2 linked regions of the Pseudosulfitobacter sp. DSM 107133 genome follow. The protein of the gene in region 1 interacts with the protein of each later gene in a pairwise test. Links are inferred from orthologs where the notes say so. Each region holds a gene or a part of one and is shown in the gene's direction. Other genes may lie near its edges. The genes, in order: secG and secA.

What was found.
Region 2: the proteins of secG (region 1) and secA interact in binary tests that used the Escherichia coli proteins (3 or more experiments, as listed by UniProt). The link is inferred for Pseudosulfitobacter sp. DSM 107133 from one-to-one orthologs.

What each region holds. Positions count from the first base shown.
Region 1 is NZ_CP085154.1:1,175,067-1,182,348, reverse strand. What follows is about bases 803-3,758. They hold secG (preprotein translocase subunit SecG), read left to right. Parts: upstream 803-2,077; coding sequence 2,078-2,440; downstream 2,441-3,758. Other genes in these bases: DSM107133_RS05870 (CTP synthase), read left to right, coding at 2,623-3,758; nthA (nitrile hydratase subunit alpha), read right to left, coding at 1,332-1,949; nthB (nitrile hydratase subunit beta), read right to left, coding at 803-1,335. Also shown: DSM107133_RS05895 (DUF6524 family protein), read left to right, coding at 1-345; DSM107133_RS05890 (nitrile hydratase accessory protein), read right to left, coding at 347-661; more of nthB, read right to left, coding at 658-802; more of DSM107133_RS05870, read left to right, coding at 3,759-4,269; DSM107133_RS05865 (GGDEF domain-containing protein), read right to left, coding at 4,302-5,258; DSM107133_RS05860 (methanogen output domain 1-containing protein), read right to left, coding at 5,242-5,757; DSM107133_RS05855 (methanogen output domain 1-containing protein), read right to left, coding at 5,860-6,375; 23S rRNA (adenine(2030)-N(6))-methyltransferase RlmJ, read left to right, coding at 6,520-7,282. UniProt on the Escherichia coli protein: Subunit of the protein translocation channel SecYEG. Overexpression of some hybrid proteins has been thought to jam the protein secretion apparatus resulting in cell death; while this may be true it also results in FtsH-mediated degradation of SecY.
Region 2 is NZ_CP085154.1:139,324-146,929, forward strand. The notes cover bases 3,052-6,331. They hold secA (preprotein translocase subunit SecA), read left to right. Parts: upstream 3,052-3,422; coding sequence 3,423-6,131; downstream 6,132-6,331. Other genes in these bases: DSM107133_RS00700 (peptidylprolyl isomerase), read right to left, coding at 3,052-3,227; DSM107133_RS00710 (hypothetical protein), read left to right, coding at 6,259-6,331. Also shown: DSM107133_RS00680 (hypothetical protein), read left to right, coding at 1-68; DSM107133_RS00685 (IS630 family transposase), read left to right, coding at 65-640; DSM107133_RS00690 ((deoxy)nucleoside triphosphate pyrophosphohydrolase), read right to left, coding at 747-1,145; bifunctional glutamate N-acetyltransferase/amino-acid acetyltransferase ArgJ, read right to left, coding at 1,147-2,373; more of DSM107133_RS00700, read right to left, coding at 2,376-3,051; more of DSM107133_RS00710, read left to right, coding at 6,332-7,200; DSM107133_RS00715 (phosphate ABC transporter substrate-binding/OmpA family protein), read left to right, coding at 7,222-7,606. UniProt on the Escherichia coli protein: Required for protein export, interacts with the SecYEG preprotein conducting channel.

The sequences.
Region 1 (7,282 bases):
TATAATCCGACCGAATTCAACTATGTGCGGTGGGTGCGAGATTATGGTGGCGACAACCTGTCAATAGCCGTTCTGGTGGGGCTGCTTCTGCTGATTGGCTATATCATCTATCTGCGGGCCACCCTGCGCTCTATTGGTGGTTTTGGCATGGCACTGGTGCTGGCCGTCGTGGGCGCGGGCCTGTGGGTGCTGTATGATCTGCACTTGCTCAGTCTTGACAATACCAGCATGAACACCTGGCTGGGGCTTCTGGCGCTCAGCGCGGTTCTGGGCATCGGCCTGTCATGGAGCCTGGTGCGCCGTCGGCTGTCCGGTCAGGCAGACGTGGACGACATCGACGAGTGATTCAGGCGTCCAGCGTCACCCGATCCCCATGTGGCGTGCGCAGGTATGCCGCCCTCCACGCATCCCGCATCTCAGCCACCGCCGCCGCTTCGGCCCAGCCTTTTTCAGCCAACAGGGTTTCAAGCGTTTCCAGCCAGGCTGCAAAATAATCATCACCACCGTTCAGCTCACGGGTCAGCCCGTGCCGCGCCAAAGTGGATGAAAACCGTGCAGCCCAATCAGGCCAGTCGAACCGTCCCGCCTCGTTCAGATAGACCGTCAGCGCGAAAAGCTGCGCGTGCCACGGCGCTTCAAATACGGGTTCAGGGCGGGTCATGTCGCAGGCTCCAGATAGCTTTGCCACAGATCCAGCACCACCTCGTCGCGCGGATGTTCCGGGCGCGCCCACAGTTCCGAAGCCGGAAACGCCACAGCATACAAGGGTTCGGGCCGGTCGCCCAAACCATGTGCGGCAGCGTCGGGCAAAACGTGGTGGCCGTGCAGGCGCACAATGCGCCCCACCGCCCCTGCTGCGTAATCAGGCAGCCGCGTGTGGCCACCGTCAACGAATGCATTGTGCGCGTGCCGCCGTGTGCGCACCGCATCGCCAGCGGCAAAAACTGCTTTGACCTGCGCGGGCCGCTCCGCCGGACCGCCGCGCGCCAAAACGCCGGCGACGGCATCAGCGGTCATTTTGCGGGTCGCCAGGGGCGATGGCCCTGCGGCATGGCCGCTTTCCAGTTCCCCGGGCGTCAGCACGCCCTTGTCCACCAGCATATCAGCCAGCCCTGCCATCCACTTTTCGTAATAGCTGAAGGCGGCGTAATCCTTGGGTGCAAGCCGTTCGCGGGCGTGGCGGCTGGTGTCGATGTTCCACAGGCCCAGCGATCCACAGGCCAGCGTTATCGCCAATGCACGCGGGTGCCAGTCGGCGTGAAAGACCTCGGTTTCGGGCTCGGGTATGACCGCGCCATCACCGAAACGTCCGCCCATGTCGTGGACACGGCTCATGGCTTCAGTGCCAGACCGGTGCCGATCATCGAATCGCGTGTCACCAGATCCATCAGCGCCGCCTCGTCCATGCCATCCGTTCCCGCCGGACGCTGCGGAATCACCAGATACCGCACCTCGGCCGTTGAATCCCAGACCCGCACGGCGGTGTCCTCGGGCAAGGTCACACCGAAATCGGCCAGCACCTTGCGCGGCTCGCGCACTGCGCGGGCGCGGTAGGCGTCGGATTTATACCAGCCCGGCGGAATCCCCAGCAACGGCCACGGATAGCAGCTGCACAGGGTGCAGACGACCATATTGTGCACGTCATCCGTGTTCTCAACCGCAACCATGTGTTCGCCCTGCCGCCCGTAATAGCCCAGCCCGGACACAACCGCGGTTGCATCCTCAAGCAAGGCCGCGCGAAACGCCGGATCAAACCAGGCCCGCGCCACCACATGCGCGCCGTTGCGCGGGCCAATGCGGTTTTCATAGGTATCGATGATTTCATCCAGCGCCGCGGGGTCGATCAACCCCTTTTCGGTCAGGATCGTCTCCAGTGCCTTGACCCGTAACGCAGGGTCAGGTGGCAGCAGCGCATGCGGGTGATCGTGCTCGTGATGGTCATGTGGCATGGCCGCACAATGACGCCGACTCGCAGCATTTGTCCAGTGTGCTCGGCATTACCGGCCACGCGCCCTTGCCCCGCCTGCGAAACTTGCATAGATACCCGCAAAACCGAACGTGAGCATCGTGAGCATCCATGGAAAACGTCGTCCTGATCATCCACCTTATTCTGGCCCTCGGGCTGATTGCAGTAGTGCTGCTTCAGCGCTCGGAAGGCGGTGGTCTGGGCATGGGCGGTGGCGGTGGCGGTGCCATGACCGGCCGCGCAGCTGCGACCGCATTGGGCAAGCTGACATGGATTCTGGCGGCTGGCTTTATCATCACGTCGATCACTCTGACAATTATCGCCGCAGAAAAAGCCGCGGGTTCTTCGGTTATCGACCGGCTGGGTGCCGCACCTGAAACGCAGGAAAGCACGCCGCTGGCACCGCCCGCCGGCGGTTTGACCCCGCCAACCCAAAGCGATGCCGAAGCGCCGCTGGTACCTGCGGGCGACTGACCTAACATAGCTATACCTTGAGGCAAGATGCCGCGCTGCAACATCATGTTGCGGCACGGCTTGCCTTGAACCGAAATCATCTGTTATACTGAGGCCCCGTGGTGCTGTGAAAATCGCAGCCGATTCTGGTGGTTTTGGTCCATCCAAAATTCGCACTTGCAACACGGGGAGCATCCGAACTCATGGCGCGTTATATCTTCATCACTGGCGGTGTGGTCTCTTCACTTGGCAAGGGGCTCGCGTCGGCAGCGCTGGGGGCCTTGTTGCAGGCACGCGGCTTTTCTGTACGGTTGCGCAAACTTGACCCCTATCTGAACGTCGATCCCGGCACGATGTCGCCCTTTGAACACGGCGAAGTTTTTGTCACCGATGACGGCGCCGAAACCGATCTGGATCTTGGCCATTACGAGCGCTTCACCGGCGTGCCCGCGCGCCAAACCGATTCCGTGTCTTCGGGGCGGATCTATTCCACAGTGCTGGAAAAAGAACGTCGCGGCGATTATCTGGGCAAAACCATTCAGGTTGTGCCCCACGTTACCAATGAAATCAAAGACTTCCTGCACATTGGCGCGGACGAGGTCGATTTCATGCTGTGCGAGATCGGCGGCACCGTCGGTGACATCGAAGGCCTGCCCTTCTTTGAGGCAATCCGCCAGTTCAGCCATGACCAACCGCGCGGCCAATGCATTTTCATGCACCTGACCCTTCTGCCCTATCTGGCGGCCTCGGGCGAGTTGAAGACCAAGCCGACGCAACACTCGGTCAAGGAACTGCAATCCATCGGCATCGCGCCCGACATTCTGGTGTGCCGGTCCGAACAACCGATCCCCGAGAAAGAACGCGAGAAAATCGCCCTGTTCTGCAATGTGCGCAAAGAGGCTGTTGTCGCGGCCTATGACCTGCCCACCATCTATGACGCGCCGCTGGCCTATCACGAACAAGGGTTGGATCAGGCGGTTCTGGACGCCTTTCAGATCAGCCCCGCGCCGCGCCCCGAACTGACCACATGGCAGGACGTTTCGGACCGGGTTCACAACCCCGAGGGCGAAGTGAAGGTTGCGATTGTCGGCAAATACACCCAGCTGGAAGACGCCTATAAATCCATCGCCGAGGCGCTGACCCATGGCGGCATGGCCAACCGGGTCAAAGTGCGTATTGAATGGGTCGATGCCGAAGTGTTCGACAAATCCACCGACGTGGCGGCGCTTCTGGCCGGTTTCCACGCCATTCTGGTGCCCGGCGGCTTTGGCGAGCGTGGCACCGAGGGCAAGATCAAGGCAGCCCAATATGCCCGCGAGCACAAGGTTCCCTATCTGGGCATCTGTCTGGGTATGCAGATGGCAGTGATCGAAGCTGCGCGGAATGTGGCCGGGATCGAGACCGCAGGCTCGGAAGAGTTCGACCATGAGGCGGGCAAGAAGCGGTTCGAGCCAGTGGTCTACCACCTGAAAGAATGGGTGCAAGGCAATGCCAAGGTCACCCGCAAGGTGGGCGACGACAAGGGCGGCACCATGCGCCTGGGCAGCTATGATGCGGTTCTAAAGGAAGGCTCGAAAGTGGCGCTGGCCTATGGCACCACCACGATCGACGAACGCCACCGCCACCGGTACGAGGTGGACGTGAAGTACCGCGAGCAGCTGGAAAAAGCGGGCCTGTGCTTTAGCGGCATGTCGCCCGATGGCCGGTTGCCCGAGATTGTGGAATGGCCGGATCATCCGTGGTTCATCGGGGTGCAGTTCCATCCCGAGCTGAAATCAAAACCCTTTGCACCACATCCGCTGTTCAAGGATTTCGTGCGCGCCGCCAAAGAGGTCAGCCGACTGGTATGATATCGGGGGCCTGAGGCCCCTGTTCCTGGCCCCTAGGGTTTGACGTTGTGCGGACGCAAGGCCTTGCGATCACGTTTGTTGGTGTACATCCGCGCATCTGCGACATTGGCCAAAGCGGTATAATCTCCGCCATCCTGGGGAAACTGGGCGATGCCAAACGACGCGCCAACCACCAGATCGGTCACCGCGCCGTCGGAGCCGCGCCATGACACTGGCCGCTCGATCTGACGACGCAGACGGATGGCAATCTTGGCTGCAATCGACGCATCCACGCCAGACACCCAAAACGCGAATTCATCGCCGCCGACGCGCGCCGAGACATCCTCGGGCCGCTTATGTTCCAGCAATCGGCTTCCGACCTGCGCCAGCAGCGCATCTCCGGCACTGTGACCGTAGGTGTCGTTGATCTCTTTAAAGCCGTCAAAATCGGCAAACAAAAGTGCGCCTGAATTGCTATCCGTCTGTACGGCCCTTTCAACCGCTCTGCGCAGTTCGGCAGCAGTGGCCAGCCCTGTCAACTGGTCGGTGGCCACCAGACGGCGCAGGTGTTTTGCCTCTTCCTTCAGTTGCTGCGCGATCCTTATGTCGCGCGCCCGGCTGCTTTCAATAGTGGCAAATTCGGTTTTCAAATTCAGGAAGCTGCTGCGCAGCCTGGCAGAGGAATCGCCAAATAGCATTACCTGCGCCGGGGTTTGCGCTGTTGTCGGCGCGGAAACACGCCATGCTTTGAACCACATGGTGTTGTCTTTGATCTCTATACGCAGTGGCATAGACACCGATGTACGCACGATGCGCGCCAGATGCGGCTTTACCGCGTCCAGAAACCCCGGACCTTCACCCTTGGGGTCGGCAAGCAGCAATTCCTTGGCCGGAACGTTGGCATAGGCGACCTCACCCGATGTTTCCAGAATCAGAACGGGTTCGGGCGCACGCCCGAACACCGCGTCAAGCTGCCCTGTGGTCGATGTCAAATCAGCTGAAAAATTCATGTCCGTCAGCACCATCAACCGGTTTCAAACCCAACGTAACACGGCAACGGTCATGCCCCGCAGCAATCGACTCGGTCACATGCACGCGCGCATATCCGGTTGCATTGGCGGCAACGCGTCCAAACACATTGGTCATCATCATGCACAAGGACGGGCGCCCTTTGACACGGTCACCAAACGGGCAATCACAATTGGTAAACGACATGCCCTCTTCGGAAAAAGTTTCCAGTCGAAAGCTGCCGCTGACCTGATTTTTCATATCCACACAAATGCGCGCAATGTCTTCTGCGGTTTCCAGAAAAAAACCCTCATCGGCATAGCGCTTTGCCATGTCATCGCCCAGACGGTTGCCAACCATAGCAATGAAACTTGATGCATCGACCAGACCGATAACATCTTCAAGAGCGCCAGCCAGTTCGCCGACCATATCGGCAAAATAGTCCTCACGCGACAGATCCAGTTTTGCGGGTGCTGATGGGATAGGTGTAACATCGTTCATAAGATCACCCAGATTCCTCATATTCCAGAACAGAACCGTGGCAGATAAGTCTGAACAAAAGATTAGGTCGTTCAGCAAAGGCGCCGGTTAATGTGAATAAATTCAGCGAAAAAACTCGTGTCCGCCGGCGTTTTCGTCCGGCTTCAAACCAACGGTGACCCGGCAGCGATCATGACCTGCGGCAATCGATTCCGACACATGGACCCTTGCATAACCTGTGGCATTGGCGGCAATGCGACCGAAAACATTGGTTGTCATCATGCACAGCGACGGGCGCCCGTTGACCCGATTTCCGAACGGACAGTCGCAATTGGTAAAGGTCACCTTTTCGTCAGTCGCCTCTTCCACTTCAAAGGTCCCGCTGATCTGGTTCTTGATGTCCACACACATGCGACCGATATCTTCGGCTGTTTCCTGTGGAAAACCGATTTCGCCATAGCGCCGCGACAGATCGTCGCCAATCCGGTTGCCAACCATCGCCACAAACCCTGCGGCATCTTCCAGTCCGATGACATCTTCAAGAGCGCCTGCCAATTCACCGATAATATCGGCAAAAAAGGCGTCACGCGGCAGTTCAAGCCCCTGACCTGCGGGCCGTGTGGGAGAGCTATCTTTCATGAAAGGGTCCAATCTGACTAACATTGCAGTGCAGAACATTGGCAGCTAGGTCTGAACAAAAGGTTATTATCCTCTTACGAAGCCTGGCACAGGCGTACCGCAACAGCGCCTTGCGTGCTGCCCCAGCATACCGCACAAGGACCCATGCTGAGCTATCAACACATTTATCACGCCGGAAATCTGGCAGATGTTCACAAACACGGCCTGCTGGCGTGGATGCTGGACTATCTCACCCGCAAGGACAAACCGCTGTCCTATATCGAAACCCACGCGGGGCGTGCCAGCTATGATCTGGACGCGAACGAGGCGCGTAAAACCGACGAGGCAACCCAGGGTATCGGACGTGCACAGGGTTGGTTCCCACCGGACCATCCCTTTACCCGCGTGCTGGAACAGGTCCGCGCCGAGGATGGCCCCCGAGCCTACCCCGGATCACCGATGATCGCCGCACGCCTGTTGCGCCCCACCGACACCATCCATCTGGCCGAACTGCATCCGCGCGAACACGGCGCGCTGGCCTATGCGATGTCGCCTTATCCGGTCACCTGCCACCAGCGCGACGGGTTCGACACCGCCCACAGCCTGTTGCCGCCCACGCCCCGGCGCGGGGTGCTGCTGATTGATCCGTCATACGAGATCAAGGACGACTACGCCGACATCCCTCAGCACATTGCCAAATACACCCGTGCCTGGAACGTGGGCATCATTGCACTGTGGTATCCGGTGCTGACCGCGGGCTTGCATGTTCCGATGTTGAAAACCCTGGCAAAAACCTATCCCGACGCCCTGCGCGCAGAGGTCCGCTTTCCCCCCGCGCGCCCGGGGCACGGCATGATCGGATCGGGTCTTTTTGTGATAAATCCGCCCTTCGGTCTGGACGCCGAGGCAAAACGTCTGAAAGATCGGT
Region 2 (7,606 bases), 1.0 Mb from region 1 along the record:
TAAAGCGTCTCGGGTTCACGCACAAAAAAAGTCACTGGTCGCTACCGAACGTCACCGTGCCAAGGTGAGGCGACGACGTGAGGACTGGTTCACACACCGTTTGCCAGCCATTGCGCGGATGCCGGAACGCGTTGTCTTTCTTGATGAAACAGCGGTCAAAACGAACCTCGCCCGGCTGCGCGGCTGGGCCCCGCGTGGCGAACGCCTGACGATGGATGCGCCCTTCGGCAGTTGGGGAACCCAAACCCTGATTGCGGGGCTAACACATGAGTCTCTGATCGCACCTTGGGTGATCAAAGGCGCGATGGATGGTCCTGCCTTCGCGGCCTATGTGCAAAAGGTCCTGATCCCTGAGATCGCGCCAGGCACAGCCGTGGTTCTCGACAACCTCGCGACGCATCACAACAAAGAAGCCGCTGCGGCGCTCAAGGCTCATGGATGCTGGTTCCTCTATCTGCCGCCATATTCGCCAGACCTGAACCCGATTGAGTTGGCTTTCTCCAAATTGAAGGCTCACCTCAGACGCATCAGTGCGCGATCATTCACCTCGGTGTTCGAAGCCCTTGGCGAAATCTGCGCAATGTACTCCCCGCAGGAGTGTACAAACTACTTTCAGGCTGCCGGATATGCCTCAGGTTAAATTAGAAATGCTTTAAGCGGCAACTTTCTGAACAAGTCATAAAAAAATTACAAAAAACGAAAAAAAAGATGATTTTTTCTAAAACTATGACAATCAAACCCGATTGTTACAGCCAGTCGCGCAAAACCGGAATTAACGGAACGTCTGCTGCGGGCATGGGATAGTTCTTCAGATCATTTGGCCTGACCCATTTAAGGTCTTGATTTTCCTTCGACATAGGTGTCCCGGCCCATTTCCGGCAGGCAAACAGCGGCATCAGAAGGTGAAAATCATCATAACTGTGGCTGGCAAAGGTCAGGGGCGCGAGACAACTTTGCCATGTATCTATACCCAGTTCTTCGTGTAATTCGCGAATCAGGGCCGCTTCGGGGGTTTCGCCCGTTTCGACCTTGCCGCCGGGGAACTCCCACAGGCCGGCCATCGACTTGCCTTCGGGGCGCTGTGCCAAAAGCACGCGCCCGTCCACATCAATCAAAGCGACGGCAGAGACCAGAACAACCTTCATCTTACGACCGGTAGTCGGCGTTGATGTCGATGTAGGCGTGGGTCAGGTCACAGGTCCACACGGTCGCCGTGGCTTCGCCCAACCCCAGATCGACTGTAATGTTGATCTCTTCACCCTTCATGTGCGCGGCAGCTTCGGCTTCGGAGTAATTGGGGCTGACCCAGCCGTTTTCGGCCACGACCACATCGCCAAATCGGATGCTCAGCAAATCGCGGTCGGCCGGGGCACCGGATTTCCCGATGGCCATGACAACACGACCCCAGTTGGGATCCTGCCCGGCGATAGCGGTTTTCACCAGCGGCGAATTGGCAATGGCCATCGCGTGAACCTTGGCATTGGCGGCGGTATCCGCACCGGAAACCGTGATTTCAACAAACTTCGTCGCCCCTTCACCATCGCGCACGACCTGAAAGGCCAGATCCTGCATCAAGCGGTGGACCGCATCGGCAAAGGTGGCATCGCCCGTGACATCGACGTCAGAAGCACCAGTGGCGGCCATCAGCACGCTGTCCGAAGTCGACGTATCGCTGTCGACGGTGATGCAGTTAAAGGTCATATCGGCTGCGGTGGATACGATGGCTTGCAGGTTGTCCTGCGCGATGCGGGCGTCGGTAAAGATATAGACCAGCATCGTTGCCATGTCCGGCGCGATCATGCCCGATCCTTTGGCAATGCCTGCGATGGTGATGGTCTTGCCGTCGACGTCTACAGTCTCTACTGCGCCCTTGGGGTATGTATCAGTGGTCATGATGGCGCGGGCGGCGTCGGCAATGCCGTCTTCGCGCAGGGCGCTGTTCAGTTCCCCCAGCTTGGCCACTACACGGTTGTGCGGCAGCGGTTCGCCAATCACACCAGTCGACGATGTAAACACGCGGGCAGAGGGCACGCCGCAGTTGATCGACACCGCCTCGACGATTTCGTGGACGGAGTCGACACCGTGTTTGCCGGTAAAGGCATTGGCGTTGCCCGAGTTCACAAGGAAGGCCGCGCCGCCGGCCGGGTCACCGCCCAGCTTGGCCTGACAGTCCAGGACCGGTGCCGCACGGGTCGACGAGCGTGTGAACACGCCCGCGATGGCCGTGCCCGGGACCAGTTTGGCCAGCATCACGTCGGTGCGCCCGGCATAGCGGACGCCGGCGGCGATGGTGGCAAAAGTCACACCGTCCACCACAGGCAGATCGGGAAAGCGTTCGGGCGCCAGCGGAGAGAGTGCGATTTTGCCAGCCATGTTTATTCGCCCAGTTTGACAGTGCTCAGCACCGAGGGATCCATCCCTTCGGCACCGTCACGGTTTACGTCAGCGTCGGCCACCAGCGCGTCAACGGCTGCGGCCACGGCTTCCGAGCGCACTTGCTGCTCAAGCTCGGCGCGCACGTCTTCCAGTGCGGGGGCTTCGGCGTTGCGCACCTCGTTCAGTTTGATGACATGCCATCCGAACTGGGTTTGAACCGGATCGGAAATGTCGCCGGGCTCCATTGTCGCAACGGCAGTTTCAAATTCGGGGACCATGGCGCCGGGACCGAACCACCCCAGCGAACCGCCTCCGGGGCCGGACGGGCCCGTGGATTTTTCGCGCGCGGTGGCTGCGAAATCTGCGCCGCCTTTCAGCTCTTCAACGATGGCTTTGGCTTCGTCTTCGGTTTCAACAAGAATGTGGCTCGCGTTGAATTCCTTGGTCGGCTCGGCGTTGGCATAGGTCGCGTCATAAGCGGCCTGCAAAGCCTCGTCTGTCACGGCTGTGGCCAGAATCTTTTCGATGGCTTCGCCCGCGACCAGCGACCGCTGCTCGTTTTCCATCGACAATTCAACGCGTTTGGGCAGTTCGCCCGAATAGCTTTGTTGCAGCGCGGTTTGCTGGACCAACTGGTCAAGGATCCCCGGAAACAGCACTTCGTCGGGCAGCTGCTGGTATTGCTGGGGCAGGGTCGCCTTGGCCACCAGCATGTGGCCCAGTGTGATGTCGACCCCGTTCACAGTGGCAACAACGGTGGACAGCTGGGGTGTTTCATCCTGCGCATACAGCGGCTGGGACAAGGTAAGAGCAACCGCAACAGCGGGCAGAATGGCGAGACGTTTAAGCATGGATTGGTCCTGTTCAGTTGCTGCCGCGCATCCTGCGGCCCCTCGTGGCCGGACGCGACATTGACACGGTTTCATGTGACCCTTACATCGCCCTATGGGCGCGGCCAGGATCGGCTTGACCCTGTATCTATGGGCTGCACGTGGCGCCGACAAGCAGATGCTGCGCAACCTGACACAAGATCGGCTGGAGAACGCATGCTCGGTATCGGAACACTCGCCAAAAAAGTCTTTGGGACCCCTAATGATCGCACGATCAAAGCGGTGCGCCCGCTGGTCGCGCAAATCAACGCGCTGGAGCCCGAATTCGAGGCGCTGAGCGACATCGGTTTGAAAGACAAAACCGAAGAGCTGGCCAAACGGGCGCTCGAAGGTGAAAGCCTTGATGATTTGTTGCCGGAAGCCTTTGCAAACTGCCGCGAAGCCGCCCGCCGTGCGCTGGGCCTGCGGGCGTTCGATACCCAGCTGATGGGTGCGATTTTCCTGCATCGGGGCAATATTGCCGAACAAAAAACCGGTGAGGGCAAGACCCTGACGGCCACATTCGCTGCCTACCTGAATGCCTTGACGGGCAAGGGCGTGCATGTGGTCACGGTTAACGAATATCTGGCCAAACGGGATGCCGAATGGATGGGCAAAGTGTTCGCCCACCTTGGTCTGACCAGTGGCTGTGCCTGGAACGGTATGGGCGAGGACAACAAGCGGGCGGCCTATGCCTGTGACGTGACCTATGCCACCAACAACGAGCTTGGTTTCGACTATCTGCGCGACAATATGAAAAGCGAGCTGGGCCAGATGGTCCAGCGTGGTCACAATTTCGCGATTGTGGACGAAGTCGACAGCATTCTGATCGACGAAGCGCGCACACCGCTGATTATTTCGGGTCCGTTGGATGACCGCTCGGAACTGTACCAGACCATCGACGCGGTGATTCCGCTGCTGGACGAAAGCCACTATGCGGTCGACGAGAAAACCCGCAACGTGTCCTTCACCGAAGAAGGTAACGAGTTTCTGGAACAGCAACTGCTGGCGCGCGGTCTGATCGAAGAAGGGATGACCCTGTACGATCCCGAAAGCACGTCGATTGTGCACCACGTTAACCAGGGTCTGCGCGCGCACACCCTGTTCCAGAAAGACAAGGATTACATCGTGCGCGACGACGAGGTCGTGCTGATTGATGAATTTACCGGCCGCATGATGGCCGGGCGTCGTCTGTCCGAGGGTCTGCATCAGGCGATTGAGGCCAAGGAAGGCGTCAAGATCCAGCCCGAGAACGTGACGCTGGCCAGCGTGACCTTTCAGAACTATTTCCGCCTGTACAGCAAACTGGCGGGCATGACCGGCACAGCGCTGACCGAAGCCGAAGAGTTTGGCGAAATCTACGGTCTGGGCGTGATTGAAGTGCCCACCAACCGCCCCATTGCCCGTGTCGACGAAGACGACCGCGTGTACCGCACCGCGACCGAGAAATATGCGGCGATGATCGAAGAGATCAAAACAGCGCATGAAAAAGGCCAGCCGGTTCTGGTTGGCACCACGTCGATCGAAAAATCCGAGATGTTCAGCGCCCTGCTGACCGAAAAGGGTATTCCGCACAACGTTCTGAACGCGCGCCAGCACGAGCAGGAAGCGCAGATTATCGCGGATGCGGGCAAGTTCGGCGCTGTGACCATCGCCACCAACATGGCCGGACGCGGCACCGACATTCAGCTGGGCGGCAACGTCGATCTGAAGGTGCTAGAGGCGCTGACCGCCGACCCTGACGCCGACCCCGAAGCGATCCGCGCGCGGATCGAAGCCGAGCACGAGGACGAGAAACAAAAGGTTCTGGCGGCAGGCGGCCTGTTCGTTCTGGCATCCGAGCGTCACGAAAGCCGCCGGATCGACAACCAGCTGCGTGGCCGTTCGGGCCGTCAGGGCGACCCAGGGCGCACGTCGTTCTATCTGTCGCTCGAAGATGACCTGATGCGTATTTTCGGCTCGGAACGGCTGGACAAGGTTCTGAAGACCCTTGGCATGGAAGAAGGCGAGGCGATCATTCACCCCTGGGTGAACAAATCGCTGGAGCGCGCACAGGCCAAGGTCGAAGGCCGCAACTTTGACATGCGCAAGCAGTTGCTGAAATTCGATGACGTGATGAACGACCAGCGCAAGGTGGTCTTTAGCCAGCGCCGCGACATCATGGAGGCCGAGGACCTGTCGGAAATCGCCTCGGACATGCGTGAACAGGTGATTGACGATCTGATCGACCAATACATGCCTCAGGGCACCTATGCGGATCAGTGGAACACCGAAGGGCTGTACGCCGCCGTGATCGAAAATCTGGGCGTCGACGTGCCGGTGATGGCATGGGCCGAAGAGGATGGCGTAGACGACGAGCAGGTGCGTGAGCGTCTGGTCGAAGCCACGAACAAGCTTATGGTGCAAAAGGCCGAACAGTTCGGTCCTGAAAACATGCGCCTGATCGAGAAACAGATTTTGTTGCAGGCCATTGATGGCAAGTGGCGCGAACACCTGCTGACGCTGGATCACTTGCGCTCGGTTGTCGGGTTCCGCGGCTATGCCCAACGCGACCCGCTGAACGAATACAAGAACGAAGCCTTCCAGCTGTTCGAAGTGATGCTGGATTCGTTGCGCGAGGACGTGACACAGAAGCTGGCGCAAATCCGTCCGATGACGGAAGAAGAGCGTGCCGAGATGCTGGCACAGGCCGCCGCGCAGCAGGCAGAGCTGCAACAGGCCGCCCAAAGCGCACAAGACGCGCAAACGCCCGCACCAACAGCCGAGGCCGCTGCAACAGGCTTTGACGAAAACGATCCGACCACATGGGGTAACCCCGGCCGGAACGAGGCGTGCCCCTGTGGATCAGGCAAGAAATTCAAACATTGCCACGGGCGCCTGACCTGACAGGCGCCCCGCGCGACACCCTGCGACAATGACATAGTTGCGCCTTAAACCCGGCTAGCCGGCCATAACTTGGCCGCGTTTTTCTGCCAAATACGATTCTGACCCAATATTGTGAGGGGAAGGATCTATGGCCTATACTAAGAAGATCGCGACTGCGGCTGGTACACTGGCGTGTGCTGTAGGTATCGGTTTTGTCATGCAAAGCAGCGAAACCGCCAAGGTGCTTTATGGGTCGGAAACGCCGGCAGAAGCACCGGTTCAGGTTCAGTTGCCTGTTGAAGATGTCGATACTTCGGCGCTGGATGGCCCGATTCTGGACGTACATGACATCACGCTGACATCTGCCCTGGGCGAAGATCCGGCAGACCCCGCTGATCTGGTCGCGAGCCAGGATTGCAAGGTCGCGGCCACCGCGATTCCCTCTGGCCTTGGTCTGGTTGAACTGTCACTGGCAGCGCCCTGCTTTCCAAATGAACGTCTGGTCGTCCATCACAGTGGCCTGAAATTCTCGGAAACAACCGACGCGGCGGGCAATCTTGAAATGTCGATGCCTGTGCTGGTCGACCCGGCGGTGATTGTCGTGGCCTTTGCCAATGGCGATGGCGCCGTGGTGCAGACACCTGTGCCCAGCCTGGACCAGTTCGACCGCGTCGCCCTGCAATGGAAAGGCGATGCGGGTTTTGAAATTCACGCGCGCGAATTCGGCGCAGATTACGGCAGCCAGCACGATATCTGGGCAGGCGCGCCGGGTGATCCGGTCGAGGCGATCAGTGGCGAAGGAGGCTTCCTGATGCGGCTGGGCGACGAAACTGCTCCGGATGCCCTGATGGCCGACGTCTATACTTATCCATCCGGCACGTCCCGTCACAACGGGATCGTCGACCTGAGTGTCGAGGCGGAAGTGAGCCTGTTCAACTGCGGTCTGGAAATCGAAGCCCAGTCGCTTGAGGTGAACAACGGTGACATTACCAGCCGCAACCTGACGTTGGCGATGCCCGGTTGTGACACAATCGGTAGCTTTCTGGTATTGAACAATCTGATCCAAGACCTGACAGTCGCGCAAAAGTAATTCGCGTCACGGGGTTTCATCATGACTATGAAACGTGCGGCGGCCTTCGCCGCACTTTTCCTTTTCGGTTTGCCATTTTCTGCGTTTGCGCAGGATGTCACGCTGACCTCGCGCGATGGCGGGGTCGAACTGAGCGGCACGTTGCTGGGCTTTGACGGTGAGTTCTACCGGCTTGAAACCGAATACGGGGAACTGACCGTCGACAGCTCTGGCGTGCTGTGCGAGGGTCCTGCCTGCCCCAACCTTCAGGATTTTGTCGCCAATCTGGCTGTGTCCGGCTCGACCACGATGGGGGCGGTTCTGATGCCCGCGCTGGTCGAAGGTTTTGCGCAGCGCGCCGGATATGAGGCCACGCGCGAACCCGTGGACGACAACCGGTTCAGCTATCTTCTGACCAACACCGAAA